2 regions of the Mucilaginibacter sp. FW306-07-L genome follow, and region 1 is predicted to be linked to the other one. Evidence: riboswitches for the same ligand, from Rfam matches in the RefSeq annotation. Region 1 holds a riboswitch; the other holds the start of a gene.
The links. A riboswitch is a leader RNA that binds a small molecule or an ion and turns the genes downstream of it on or off. The one in region 1 is predicted to bind cobalamin.

Region 1 (7,588 bases):
ATCTAACTGTTCGCCAAAATATTCTACCATATCGTTACGCTCAAACTCGCCGTGCACCAGTACGTCAATACCTATTTCTTCCTGCCAGCGTATGGCATCAATAGTGGCTTTTTCAAGGGCTTGCTCATAATCGGCGGCACTTAGCTCGCGCTTTTTAAATTTAGCACGCAACTGGCGTATGTCCTCCGTTTGCGGAAAGGAGCCAATGGTAGTTGTAGGGAAGGCCGGTAATTTAAAACGCTGCTGCTGTATTTGCTGCCTGTTGGCAAAGGCGCTTAAGCGCTTGTCGTCGGCTTCGGTAAGTTCGGCAACGCGTTGTTTAACAGCCGGTTTATGTACCCTTGTTGATGAGCGGCGCGCCTCGATAGATTGCTGGTTGGCTTGCAAATATCGCTGATCATCATTACCTGTAGCTATGGCTTTAAGCTCCTTAACCTCATTCAGCTTCTGCCTGGCAAAACTCATCCAGTTTTTAAGACCGTAATCGAGTTCAGTTTCCAGGTCGAGGTCAACCGGGCTATGCAACAGCGAGCATGATGGCGCTATCATAACGCGGCCCGCACCAATAGCCGCTGCAGCTTTCTCTATCAGTTCGAGCGATGCTTTATAATCATTCTTCCAGATGTTGCGGCCATCAACCACGCCTATTGATAGCTTGAGGCCTTCAGGCAGTTGTGCTAATACGGCATCCAGTTGTTGCGGCGCACGTACCAGGTCGATATGCAGGGCGGCAACCGGCAGGTTTACAGCAAGCGAGGTATTGTCAAGCAAGGCATCAAAATAGGTGGCTACTAAAATATTTACCCCGCTAACGCGATTGCTTATCCATTTATAGGCATACTCAACAGCTTCTTTTTCTTTTTGGGTAAGACCAAGCGCCAGTACAGGCTCATCAATCTGTATCCACTCCGCACCCTGCTGTTCAAGGCGGTTAATAATGTCAACATAAACCGGCACCAGTTTTTTTATCAGGTCGATACGCTCAAAGCGGCTGCCTTTTTCTTTACCCAACAGCAGGTAAGTTACCGGGCCTATCAATACAGGTTTAGCCTTACTGCCGCAAAATTGCCTGGCCTGCTGATACTCGGCAAATATTTTTTCAGAGAAAACCCGGAATTCCTGCGCCTGTGTAAACTCGGGCACCAGGTAATGGTAATTGGTATCAAACCACTTGGTCATTTCCAGCGCGGTAATGTCCAGTCCGTTTTGCTGGTAGCCGCGCGCCATAGCGAAATACAGGTCGGTTTCGGTATTGGTTTTCACCTCGGTAAGTACGGGTGTAAAGCGCTCGGGTATTACGCCTAACAGCAGGCTCATATCCAATACCTGGTCATAAAGGCTAAAATCATTACAGGGGATCAGATCCATGCCGGCATCCAGTTGTGTTTGCCAGTTTTCTTCCCTGATGGTTGTTGCGGCCTGGTTTAATTCGTTAATGCCAATTTTTGCTGCCCAATAATTTTCGCAGGCTTTTTTAAGTTGACGGCGGTTACCAATACGCGGGTAACCTAAGTTTTGCGTTAGCATGTCTTTTAAAAAATTAATTAATAAAATCTGTTAAAAGTGCTTTAGCCAGCTTCGCAAAGCATTCGTGAAGATGAAGGGAAATGATAGGGCAGGGCAATACACGGCATGCCCATACCTTTATCGTTGGGGCTGCATAACATGTACACCATACCTGACCAATTTGCTTCAAAATCGCGAAAGCATTGTCAATTCGGTAACAGGCAGGTCTCCTGGCTTGTAACATTTTTGCCGCTCTTCCCATTCATTATAAACAGTGAGCATAGTTGGCAAAAACCTTTAGCGTTACTTACAGTTGCGCGACAGCCCGTGATTTTCACACGGTTCCCTATTAATTTAGCGTTTGTAAAACCCGTACCGGTTTGATGAAGATAAGTAAAGAACTTGCAGGGGCTAAAATAAGCAAAATAAGCATGGTTGATGGCGGTGTGGTAAAATAACCGCTACAGGTAGTTTATCTTCTCCTCTTCAAGGTCTAAAAACAGCAGTTGCTTTCTAACCACATCCTCACTTATGGTATCACTGTCGTGGTTCGTTTGTGTAAGCCACCGGCGCTGGTGCTCAAGTACCTCACGGTATACCGTTTTAAATTGTTGGTCAATGGTGCCCGTATCCTGGTCGTTAGAGTTTGCCCGCCATTTTTGCGCCATTTGCTGTAATGCCGGATGCCGGTTAACCTCGGCCGGGTAGTTACTTTCAACATATTGCACCGCTACATGGTTAAGCTGCTTGCGCAGGTTGATGTACATCTCTTCATCGCTAAGCTCATAGTCAGGGTCGGTGAGTTTTAATTTGTTAATGAGCACCGGTAAGGTTAGGCCCTGTACCAGCAGGGTAGTAAGTATAACTACAAAGGTGATGAACAATATCAGGTTACGTTGCGGAAACGCTGCCCCATTACTACTTAAATGGGTGGGGATAGATAGCGCCGCCGCTAATGATACCACACCTCGCATGCCTGCCCAGCCAATAACCAATGGCCCTTTGGTGCCGGGGTTGCGGGCATCAGCTACGGTAATGTAGTTTCGGGCTATCAGGGTAAATAATACCGCCCCAAAGCTGGACATGATGCGCGTAATCACCAGCACCAGTGTAATGTTCAATCCGTACCCTACCGCGCTGGATATACTGGTTTTGCCCAGTTCGGCCGTGATCTGCGGCAGGTCAAGCCCGATAAGCATAAATACCAGGCCGTTTAAAATAAAGCTCAGGCTCTCCCATACGTTTACATTGCGCAACCTTGATCGGCTGCTGAGAAATAGCAATCGTTTATTGGATAGCAATAAGCCCCCCGCCACTACGGCCAGTACACCCGAGCCGCCAATTTCTTCGGCAGTTATGTACATGGCATAAGGGGTAACAATGGTCAGGATGATATCCATATTGGCATCGGTAGGCAAAAACTTATGCATCTTCATGATGATGTAACCGATAATAAGGCCGCTGCCTACACCGCCCAACATCATCCATACAAATGAAAGGGCTGCCTCGTGCCAGATAAACTGACCCGTGCCCACCGCGATAAGCGCGAAACGGAATATAATAAGTGATGATGCATCGTTAAGCAAACTTTCACCTTCCAATATGGATGAGATACGCTTGGGCACCTGTACAAATTTAAGTATCGCGCCCGCGCTAACCGCGTCCGGAGGCGAAACAATTCCGCCTAACAAAAACCCGAGGGCAAGCGAAAAGCCTGGTATAAAATAGTTAGCGGTGAGTGCAACAGCCAATGCCGTAAAAAACACAATAATAAAGGCAAAGCTGCTGATAACCCGCCGCCAGTGCCAAAGCTCCTTCCACGAAATTTGCCAGGCGGCATCATATAGCAAAGGGGGTAAAAATATAATAAATATGAGTTCTGATTCGATGTGAATTTCAGGTATGCCCGGCGCGAAGCTGATAAGCAAGCCTGCCAGTACCAGCAAAACCGGGTAGGCTATCCTGATGCGGTTGGCAAGCATAATCAATAACAGAATAACAACAACCAGGCAAATGTAAAAGGGAAAATTGCTGAGCATGAGTAAAGGCTAAAATGTAATAGTAAAAATAAAATCTTTCCTGATAGATATTCATAATTAATCAAGTACCTCAAAAAAGGCACTTACTATGGTATAAACCACTTTTTGCAAATTTATTTAACGATAAAATAACATTTAAGCAATTTTAATTTTGTTGTGCTTGCTTTTTAATTATATTAGGAAGTCCAAAATCATGTAATAGTAAACTACTACCAAATGAGAGGGTTCAAATTAAACCGCCACCAGAATTTAACCTTTGAAGAAGTTTTTGAGCGCTATAAACAGCAGGTTTATAGCCAGGTTTACGCTATAGCAAAGTCTGAATACGCGGCCGAAGAAATTACCCAGGAGATATTTATAAAACTTTGGACCAATGCAGAGGCGCTGCAGGATGTTAAAAATCTGGGCGGATATATTTATACCATCACCCGCAACTACTCCTTAAATTATCTACGCAAAACAGCCAGCGATGTTAAGCTGGTGAATGAATTAATGCGTGTGGCAGTAGTTAATGATAACAATACCGAGGCGCGCCTGGCTGTATCCGAGTGCCGGGGGCTGATCTCAAAAGCGGTAAGCAAACTGTCACCACAGCGCCAGTTAGTGTACAAACTATGTAAGGAGGATGGTATGAGTTATGATGAAATAGCCGCGCAGCTCAACTTGTCAAAATACACCGTTAAAAACCATTTAATGGCTGCCTTAAGCTTCATTAACACCTATCTTACTAAAAACGGCGTTAATCCTACTTTCATTGTTATCATTAGTTGTTTATTCGCCTGGCAGTAGGTTTTTAAGCAATATTTCTATCTATCAATCTTCTTTTTTCATTGAATTGGAATTTTATTTTGCAAAACATTAGTCTGATTGCTGATTTGCCGTGTCTTTAGGGTATCAATCAGTTATTAATGGACGAAAGGCAGCGAAAATCAGAACTCTTCGAAAAGTACATGAACAACTCATGTACCCGGGAGGAGTTTGATGAATTTTTATCGACCGTAAAAAATTCTGATAATTTCGATGATTTTGACGGTGCCTTTAAAAAGCAATGGGAGCAAGCCGGTAACGGGCAGATAGCGCATACGCCTGATTGGGAAGGGATGCACAATAATATAGCTTTAAGGCTTTGGGCGGTAAAAAAAGCCAGGCAGCGTTTTAAGTATACCGCTTTATTATTATTGATATGTGCCGCTGCCTTGTTCCTGTACCCGCGTTATATCAAAACCGCGCCTGCTGTATACTTAACCCAGCAAACAGCGGCAGCCAAAACTAAAGTGGTTTTATTAGCTGACGGCACCCGCGTAACGCTGAACGCCAACAGTAAACTGCGCTATCCCGAAAGTTTTAACGGCGGTAAGCGTGAGGTATATTTAACAGGGGAGGCTTACTTCGAGGTTTTTCATGATGCCGATAAGCCGTTTGTAATTCATTCCGGCAAAATGCTTACGCATGTTTTAGGTACTACGTTTACAGTGAGTGCTTACCCGCAATCGGCATCGCCGCTTAACGTTACGGTACTTACCGGTAAGGTGGCGGTAAAGCATCGGCAAGCCAACGCGCTGGCGGTACTTACCCGCGGGGAATCAGCCACCATAGCCCCAGGCAAAAGCAAGTTTCAACTCACCAGGCTTAACAACCCGGAAGACGCTATTGCCTGGATTGATGATAAACTGATTTTTGAAAACACCGATCTGAAACAGGTAGCCACCGTACTCGGCAATAAATATGGTGTAATTATCAAAATTAATGATGATAAGCTGGCGGCACAGCGCATAACCGCCATATTTCAAGGGCAAACCTTGCAGGGCATTTTAAAAGCTGTTACCAAAATAACTCATACCAGCTATACCATTACCGATAGTACGTATACCATAAGCACCAATTAACCACAACATACTTTAACTAAAAAAGAAAGGGAATTACTATAGCGTAGAAAAATAACATAAAAAAACAAGGTTGAATGTGGTACCAGCACATCCAACCTCTATGGGCTCAGAGCCCTCAAATTCATAGTTAACCCGTAAGGGCATTTCGTCACTATAAAATTTGATCAAATATATGACAAATAAATCATTGTCCTCTCATTTGATATGTAAAGCATTTATGCGGCTAAGCTTAATTTGTACCATCATTTCTGTTTGCTTTACATACGCGTCAGCCAAAAAACTTTCCGCGCAAGATCTTAATACCCGTATCTCGCTGCACGTAACCAATAAACCGGTTAAAGATGTATTGCGCCAAATTAATAAGGAAACCAAAGTCAGCTTTGTTTTCAGCAACGCCATTGTCACCACACAACAGGTAAGTGTTGATGTAAATAACGAGCAGTTGGGTGCTGTTTTAAAGCGCATGCTCAACCCGATAGGTATGGATTATTCCATATCGGGCAATGTGGTCTTGATTGATAAAAAAGCGCCGGTTATTGAAGAAGCCACGCCGTCCGTTCAACCATCTGTAGCGCCGCTAAAGGTTAGCGGTAAGGTGGTTGATAAAACCAACCAGGTGCTGATAGGCGTTAGCGTAATGATAAAAGGCAGCAATAACGGCACGGTAACCAATGCTGATGGACGCTATACCATTACCGCGCCGGATGATAACAGCATCCTGGTATTTTCGTACATGGGCTTTATCTCGCAGGAGGTAGCCGTTAACGGCCGTAGCACGATTGATGTGCAGTTGGCCGAAAATAAAACCGAACTTAATGAGGTTGTGGTAACCGCCCTCGGCATATCCAAACAAAAAAAGGCACTGGCCTACGCCGTAACTGAGGTTAAGGGCGAAGAGTTTACCCAGGCGCGCGAAAATAACGTAGCCAACGCCTTAACCGGTAAAGTTGCGGGTGTTAATGCCACAGGGCTTTCAACTGGGCCGGGCGGGTCAAGCCGGGTGCTGATACGTGGTAACGGCTCCTTATCGGGGAGTAATCAGCCCTTGTATGTGGTAAACGGTATGCCCATTGATAATTCGGTACCGGGCGGCAGCGCCTCTACCAATGCGGGCGGCGGCAACGTTGACCGTGGCGATGGAATAGCCGGTATTAACCCGGATGATATTGAATCCATGAGCGTATTGAAAGGTGGTACCGCCGCCGCGCTTTACGGTGCAAGGGCGGCTAATGGGGTTATATTGATCACCACCAAAAAAGGCCGTGCCGGCAAAGGTATCGGTGTGGAGTACAATTCCACCTTTACTGCGGAAACACCTTCTGTTTTTCCGGACTGGCAGTATGAGTATGGCCAGGGTGATAGAGGCGTAAAGCCAATGACATTGGGTGAATCTCAAACCACAGGCCGCCGTTCATTCGGTGCCCGTATCGATGGCTCAAACTACGTTGGTCTTGATGGTTTAGAGCACCCTTATGTCGCTCAAAAAGATAATATCAAAAATTTCTATCGTACAGGAACTAACTTAACTAATACTGTTGCTTTTACCGGTGGCACCGAGGCGGTAACCTATCGTTTCTCTATGTCTGATCTAGATAGTAAAAGCATTTTGCCGAATAGTGATTTTAACCGTAAAACAGGCAATCTCAACGTAAGCGGTAAACTGGGCGAAAAATTAAGTTTTGAAGCTTCGGCACAATATAATATTGAGAACGCCAAAAACCGTGCGAGCGCGGGTGATGCATTAGGCAACCCCAACTGGACACCCTACATGATAGCCAACACCGCCGACATCAGGTGGCTGGAGCCCGGCTATGATGCCAGCGGTAATGAAATCCCATGGAATGATGCCCCCATCGCCTCAAATAGTTACTTTGTGGTAAACAAGTATCAGCAGAAAGATACCAAGAACCGCTTTATCGGCCAGGCCGGGGTTACTTATCAATTCCTTAAAAGCCTGTCTGTAAAAGGCGTGGTAAGCCGCGATTTTTATAATTACAACTACAATTACATTATCCCGACAGGTACATTATATGTACTCAACGGGCAGTATAATGAGTTAAAGGCCGATGCATCCGAAACTAATGCCCTGGTAACGCTTAACTATAACACCCAGGTGAAGGACTTTGGCATATCCGCTTTTGTGGGTGCCAATCAGCA
Region 2 (7,588 bases), on a different contig from region 1:
CCGATCTTTGCCGTGGCCCTCATATTCCGAATACAGGATTTGTAAAAGCGGTTAAATTAATGAGCGTTGCCGGTGCCTACTGGCGTGGCGATGAAAGCCGTAAACAGCTTACCCGTATTTACGGTGTAACTTTTACCAAGCAAAGCGAGCTTACCGAATACCTGCACATGCTGGAGGAAGCTAAAAAGCGCGACCACCGCAAATTGGGTAAAGAATTGGAGCTGTTTACCTTCTCTGAAAAGGTAGGCATGGGCTTGCCATTGTGGTTACCTAAAGGTGCCGCCCTGCGCGAACGTTTGACCAGCTTTTTGCAAAAGGCACAAACCAAAGCAGGTTATGAGCAGGTAATTACCCCGCACATCGGGCATAAAAACCTGTATGTAACCTCGGGGCATTATGAAAAATATGGTGCCGATTCGTTCCAGCCTATAAAAACACCGCAGGAAGGAGAGGAGTTCCTGTTAAAGCCCATGAACTGCCCGCACCATTGCGAGATATATAAATCAAAACCACGTTCGTATAAGGATCTTCCGGTACGTTATGCGGAGTTTGGTACCGTATACCGTTACGAGCAAAGCGGCGAGTTGCATGGTTTAACCCGTGTGCGCGGCTTTACGCAGGATGATGCCCACTTATTTTGCCGCCCTGACCAGGTAAAGGAAGAATTTAAAAAGGTTATTGACCTTGTATTATACGTTTTCGGCGCACTTGGTTTTGAGGACTACACAGCACAGATATCACTGCGTGACCCGGAAAATAAAACCAAATACATAGGTACTGACGAGAATTGGGCACTTGCCGAAAACGCGATAAAAGAAGCGGCTGACGAAAAAGGCTTAAAAACCGTAGTTGAACTTGGCGAAGCGGCCTTTTACGGCCCTAAACTTGACTTTATGGTAAAGGATGCCCTTGGCCGCAAATGGCAACTGGGTACTATACAGGTAGATTATAACCTGCCTGAGCGTTTTGAACTTGAATATACCGGCAGCGATAACCAGAAGCACCGCCCGGTAATGATCCACCGTGCACCTTTTGGTTCAATGGAACGTTTTGTAGCCGTGCTTATTGAGCACTGTGCCGGTAACTTTCCGCTATGGCTTTCTCCGGAGCAATACATAATTCTCCCTATATCTGAAAAATATGAAGAATATGCAAAAAAACTTTCGGATGTGTTAAAAGATTCCGATATTTGCGGGCTAATTGACTTCAGAGATGAGAAGATCGGTAGAAAGATCCGCGATGCTGAAGTTAAAAAGATCCCTTACATGCTAATTGTTGGCGAAAAGGAAGCTGCGGAGAATGTGGTTTCAATTCGTAAACATGGCCAGGGAGACCTGGGTAGCATGAGTGTAGAGGAATTTATAAAACAGATAACTAAAGAAATAAAAGTATAACTTGGCTTTAAACAGACCGTTCAACAGAGGACCAAGGCCCCCTTTCAAGAAAAAAGAGGCCGAACACAACATCAATCAGTTCATCAAGGCACAAGAGGTTCGTCTTGTTGGTGATAATGTAGAAAACGGCGTGTATTCACTACGTGACGCACTCGCCATTGCCACTGAGCAGGAGCTTGACCTTGTTGAAATATCGCCAAACGCCAACCCGCCTGTTTGTAAAGTAACAGACTATAATAAGTTTATTTACGAGCAGAAGAAAAAGCTGAAGGAGATAAAAAGCAACGCCAAACAAACCGTTATTAAAGAGATACGTTTTGGCCCTAATACTGATGATCATGACTTTGAATTTAAACTCAAGCATGCGATGAAGTTTTTGGAGTCGAACGAGAAGGTGCGTGCTTACGTACACTTTAAAGGCCGTTCAATTGTTTACAAAGAGCAGGGTGAAATACTTTTGCTGAAATTTGCACAAGCACTTGAAGAGGTTGGTAAAGTAGAGCAATTGCCAAAACTCGAAGGTAAACGTATGTTTTTAACCGTTGCACCTAAAGGCGCTAAAAAATAAGGCTTTAATGTACATATGCGTGAATATGCAGATGTGCGGATGAAAAAAATATATTCGAAATCGCAAATTCGATATTCGAAATAAAAATAAAACGTTGCGAAAACGTCTAAACACAAATAAATAAGAGTTATGCCAAAAATGAAAACCAATTCCAGTGCTAAAAAGCGCTTTAAGCTTACTGGAACCGGTAAAATTGCCAGAAAAAACGCATACAAAAGCCACATCTTAACCAAGATGTCAACCAAACGTAAGCGTAACTTAGGTCACACCAGTTTAGTTTCTGATGCTGACATGGGTAACGTAAAACGTATGCTTTGTATCGGCAAGTAATTAACTATTTTTTTTAACCAGGTATTAGAGTACAAAGTTCGCGTTAAGCGGCACTCACTACCAAAAACAACAACACATGCCACGTTCAGTAAACGCCGTAGCTTCCAGAAGAAGGCGTAAAAAAATCATGAACCTCGCCAAAGGTTATTGGGGTTCACGCAGCAAGGTTTATACCATTGCAAAAAACACAGTTGAAAAAGGTTTACAGTATGCTTACCGCGACCGTAAAACCAAAAAAAGAGAGTTCAGGGCTTTATGGATACAGCGTATTAACGCAGGTGCCCGTCAGCACGGAATTTCATATTCGCAATTAATGGGCAAATTAGCCGCTAAAGAGATCGGTTTAAACCGTAAGGTATTAGCTGACTTGGCTATGAACAACCCTGATGCATTCAAAGCAATTATTGACGCAGTAAAATAGTTCTGTTTAGCAACGTTTTACATTAAAAAACGCCCGGTAGTAAAATACCGGGCGTTTTTTATTTGCCTGATATTTTAGTTTATAAATATTATTTACATATTAAGGCAAATTTAAGCCCACCAACCAATTTGAAGCTGCCCAAACCTGTTATTGATAAGATCAATGAATTTGCACCTTATGCGGAAATGATGCCGGGTGTAACCATTATTCATCACATTGCCGACTTTTCAGTGGTATACATGTGTACCAAAGGCCTGAATTTGTTAGGTGTTACCCTTAACGAATTACAGGAAATGGGTACTGCTTACTATCCGCAGTATTTTAATATGGAATACATGGAAGGCTTACTGCCAAAAATGGAATTGCTGTTGCAGGAAAACAAGCTGAATGAAAGTTTTAGTTATTTTCAGCAGGTAAAGTTCGCGCAAAAGAATGAGTGGACCTGGCATATTACATCAACAGGTATATTTATGCGCGATGATGATGGCAAGCCTTTGCTCACCATAACCATAGCGCTACCAATTGAAAACATGAAGGAAGTGGAGCCCAAAGCCGAACGTTTATTACAGGAAAATCAGTTTCTGAAGAAGCATGCGGAGCGCTTTTCATCATTAAGTAAACGGGAGGTAAGTATCCTGAAATTAGTAGCCAAAGGCAAAAGCTCACCTGAAATAGCTGAAGAGCTTTTTATCTCCGCAGAAACCGTACAAACACACCGGCGTAACATTAAGCAAAAACTCAACATCTCAAGCAGCTTTGAGTTTACTGAATACGCACGCGCTTTTAATTTAATATAAAAAAGGTCAAACCGTAAATAACAGTTTGACTTTTTACTAATGTGTTTTTTTACTATGATAATACAACGAAATCATCTTTTGAAGATATCTCGCGAGTATCGTTGTCAATATCCATGTATTGCTTAAAGTTTTGCACATCTGCATTAACCATATTTTTAAATACAGGATTTATGACGTGTGCGATAGCAGCGCCGAATCCTCCTGCTGGTGGCTGATAAGTAATTACTACATCAATCAGCGTTCCGCCGTTCTCGGCATCTCTAAAACGTACCTTGCCGGCATTATCAATAATTGATCCGGGTAACGAGTTCCAGCCGATCATGTAGCCGGGTTCATCCTTTACTATCTCAGCATCCCAGCTTACTTTAGCTACATTGGCCGGTAATTTTAACTCCCAGTGCGAGCGGTTGTTATCCAGTATCTGCACACTTTCCAAATGCTTCATAAATAAAGGCAGGTTATCCAGTTGCCTCCAAAACTCATACACCTGTACACGTGGTTTATCAACCACAAATGACGAGCGTATGTTAACGTTCACCACATCATCAGTAGTAGTTTTGCCTATGCGGGTATATAGCTCACAATGGCCGGTAACCCCTCGTGTAAGTAAGTAACCACCCGCCCCAAGCTTTATGATACTTGAAAAAGGGCTTTTAAATAAATTTTTAAATCCTGATATACCCAATTTTACGCCTGTAGCAATTGAGATATAACGCTCGGGCCAGGTTAAATTTATAGGCTCTTCCTCAAGGACCGGGCCTTTATAGCGATTAGCTAATTGTAATGCTGTGTTTGACATAGCTGTTTGTTTTTTAAGTAGATAACTCTATAACAACCTGTAAGAAAATGAGTTTTGTTTAAATTAAAAAACATGAATGGCACTAATGTATATTACCGCTTAAACATGCGGCTATTTATTGTACATTTGTGCGCTTTTGGTTTTGTGTTGCATCATCTGTTGCTTCACAAATTAAAAGGGAATGCGGTGCAACTCCGCAACTGTCCCGCAGCTGTAAGCTCTGTAACCAAAGCCCCATCAAATGCCACTGTAGTTTAACTGTGGGAAGGCCGGGGCAAGAGGGGAGTAAGTCAGAAGACCTGCCATAAGTAATAATTATTCAAAGCTTTCGGGGATTGGAGCTTGAATGGTATACCGCTGTACGGTGGTGTATTCATCCGTCGCATTCCCCTGCAATATACTGTGTAGCCCAAATGCTGATCAACATACTATCTGTTTTAAAATACAACCGCTCAGTTAAAGCGGTAACAATGGCCTGCATATTCAGCTTGTTTTGCTTAACCGCTACAGGGCAAACAGATACAACTACCAAACTGAACCAAGTTAACATACAAGGCCATACCACAACTTTGGTACCTGCAACACTGCCGGTGCAGATTGTCAGCTCATCTGATTTTTCAAAATACAGCGCCTTTAGCGTAGCTGATGCGGTTCGCAATTTTTCGGGCGTTAATGTACGTGATTATGGCGGCATCGGCGGCCTGAAAACCGTATCGGTAAGAGGGATGGGGGCTAACTATACCAGCGTTTTGTACGATGGTATTATGCTGAATGACGCGCAAACAGGGCAGATAGACCTGGGCAGGTTTAATCTACTCAATCTGCAGCAAATTGCGTTATACATAGCTCAGCCTTTAGAGATTTGCTTACCAGCACGCTCATACACCAACTCTGCTATAATATCGTTGGTAACAACACGACCTCAGTTAAGCGCATCAAAACCTTATAAAATTATCACCGGTATCCGTACAGGCAGCTTCGGCTTGGTAAACCCATACCTGCAATGGCAGCAACGTTTAAGCGATAGCTGGTCGTTTGTTTTAAATGGCTATACCCAGAATGCTAATGGAAACTATCGCTTTAAAAGTAATTTTGGCGGGCGCGATACCATTGGCAGGCGTGTTAACAGTACTGTGGCAGCACAACAAATTGATGGCGGTATTTATTACAGCAATAGCGACAGCAGCAAATTTCGCCTCCATTTTAATTATACCAATACCAGCCGTGGCTTACCCGGTCCCGTAATTTTGAATGCCGTTTACCAGGATCAGCATTTGGTAAACCAGGATGCCTTTATCCAAGCCGCTTATGAGCGCTTATGGAAAAACAGTTTGCACTTGCTGTTAAGCACTAAGGCATCGCATAATTATCAGCATTACACCGATGCCTACTTTTTAAACAATAACGGCGGCGCAAACGAACATTATACCCAGCGTGAGTTGTACCAATCGGCAGCGCTATCATACAAGCCTTTAAAAAACTGGGAAGTATCCTACGCGTCAGATATATCGCTGGTTGATATGGATATTGATGTTTACCAATACGCATTTCCTAAGCGGCTATCGTTATACAATGTACTCGCCAGTAATTTTAGCGCGGGCAGATTTACGTTGCAGGGCAGCTTGCTCAATACTTATCTTAATGATGATACGCAGACGGCGGCCGCTGCCAAATCCAGATCAGCATTTAGTCCGACAATTGTAGTTAACTATAGGGTGCTTAAAAATGACGCGTTAACGCTACGGGCATTTTATAAGAACCTGTACCGCTATCCAAACCTATCCGAACAATATTATTACGCTGTGCAGCCACGCAATCTTCAACCCGAGCAGGCGAGGCAGTATGATTTTGGTGCCGTGTATTCAAAGAATTTCGACGGCTTTCTGGAACATCTATCAGTTAGTGCCGATGGTTATTATTACAACATTAAAAACAAGCTATTCACTTTTCCGGGCCGCTCCGCCGAAATTATCAGTGTGCGTAATATAGGCAAGGTAGATATGCGCGGGCTTGACCTGAATTTAAAATCGACCTTTACGCCGGTATACGGATGGGCTGGATCATTCTCTGCGGCTTATACTTACCAAAGAGCTATTGATGTAAGTAACGTAAATGATTCGTTTTACCGTGAACAGATACCATACACGCCGCGGCATACACTTGCCCTGAACGCTAGTGTAAAGCATCATGGCTTCGGCATATTTTATAACCACATCCTGTCATCACCGAGATACTATTTAAGCAATAACATACCGGCTTATTATGTGGCAGGCTACCAGGTTGGCGATGCTTCGGTTACTTATGATTTTAGTTTGTATGGCAAAAGCATACATACTGCTGCCGAAGTAAACAACCTGTTTAACAGCAACTATGTGATCGTTAATAGCTACCCCATGCCATCGCGATCCCTACGTTTAACCTTTCAATTAACAATTTAATATATCAATATGAAATCATTTAAACACAGCTACTTATTACTTTTATCCGCACTGTCATTACTTATTGCATCATGTAGTAAGGATGACGAACCTATAGATCAAACACCTATGTTAGGCAATGGTGTGTTCGTTGTAAATCAAGGCTCCCCGTCGGCAAGTAATGCTTCATTAACCTTTTATAATACCGATACCCGGAAAGCCATCGCGGATGTATTTTCAGCGGTTAACGGCACAAACATCGGCTCAATAGCTAATGATGCCGCTATTTACGGATCAAAGATGTATATTACTGTTAACATATCAAGCACGCTGGAAATCATCAACCCTAAAACAGGCAAGCTGATCAAACATATCGACATAAAAAACGGCAGCGTAAATCGCCAGCCGAGGTATGTGGCCTTTTACAAAAACAAAGCATACATCACTTCTTATGATAACACGGTAGCCGTACTGGATACAGCCAGCCTTGAAATTGAAAAATTCATTAATGTTGGGCGCAATCCTGAGCAAATGGCTATCGCCAATGGTAAACTTTACGTAGCTAATTCCGGCGGACTTGATTTTGGCAATCCGGACAAAACGGTTTCGGTTATTAATCTGAATACAAACACGGAGCTCAAAAAAATTGAGGTGCCCGCTAACCCGGTTAGCCTCGCTGCTGATGCAGGGGGTGATATTTACGTTATTTCGAACGGTGATTACGACAAAATTTTACCGGCGCTTACTATCATAAACAGTGCTACCGATGTAGTAAAATCAAGCCAAACGGCTGATGTAGGTTATGGAAGCCCGATTACTGTATCAGGCAATTCAGCTTATATAATTTCAGGTTCAGGCAAGA

Region 2: another riboswitch for cobalamin. It lies ahead of AC3WJC_RS08705 (TonB-dependent receptor plug domain-containing protein); the one in region 1 lies ahead of metE (5-methyltetrahydropteroyltriglutamate--homocysteine S-methyltransferase).

The regions. Positions count from the first base shown of each region.
Region 1 covers NZ_JBYSXI010000003.1:999,444-1,007,031, forward strand. Annotated here, with positions in the region: gene metE (5-methyltetrahydropteroyltriglutamate--homocysteine S-methyltransferase) at 1-1,527, opposite strand, end outside; cobalamin riboswitch at 1,710-1,895, opposite strand; gene AC3WJC_RS19615 (Na+/H+ antiporter) at 1,968-3,545, opposite strand; gene AC3WJC_RS19620 (RNA polymerase sigma factor) at 3,762-4,334, shown strand; gene AC3WJC_RS19625 (FecR family protein) at 4,454-5,431, shown strand; gene AC3WJC_RS19630 (SusC/RagA family TonB-linked outer membrane protein) at 5,649-7,588, shown strand, end outside.
Region 2 covers NZ_JBYSXI010000001.1:1,978,970-1,986,557, forward strand. Annotated here, with positions in the region: gene thrS (threonine--tRNA ligase) at 1-1,394, shown strand, start outside; gene infC (translation initiation factor IF-3) at 1,396-1,962, shown strand; gene rpmI (50S ribosomal protein L35) at 2,092-2,292, shown strand; gene rplT (50S ribosomal protein L20) at 2,369-2,713, shown strand; gene AC3WJC_RS08695 (helix-turn-helix transcriptional regulator) at 2,842-3,510, shown strand; gene AC3WJC_RS08700 (SRPBCC family protein) at 3,563-4,309, opposite strand; cobalamin riboswitch at 4,430-4,630, shown strand; gene AC3WJC_RS08705 (TonB-dependent receptor plug domain-containing protein) at 4,723-6,747, shown strand; gene AC3WJC_RS08710 (DUF5074 domain-containing protein) at 6,757-7,588, shown strand, end outside.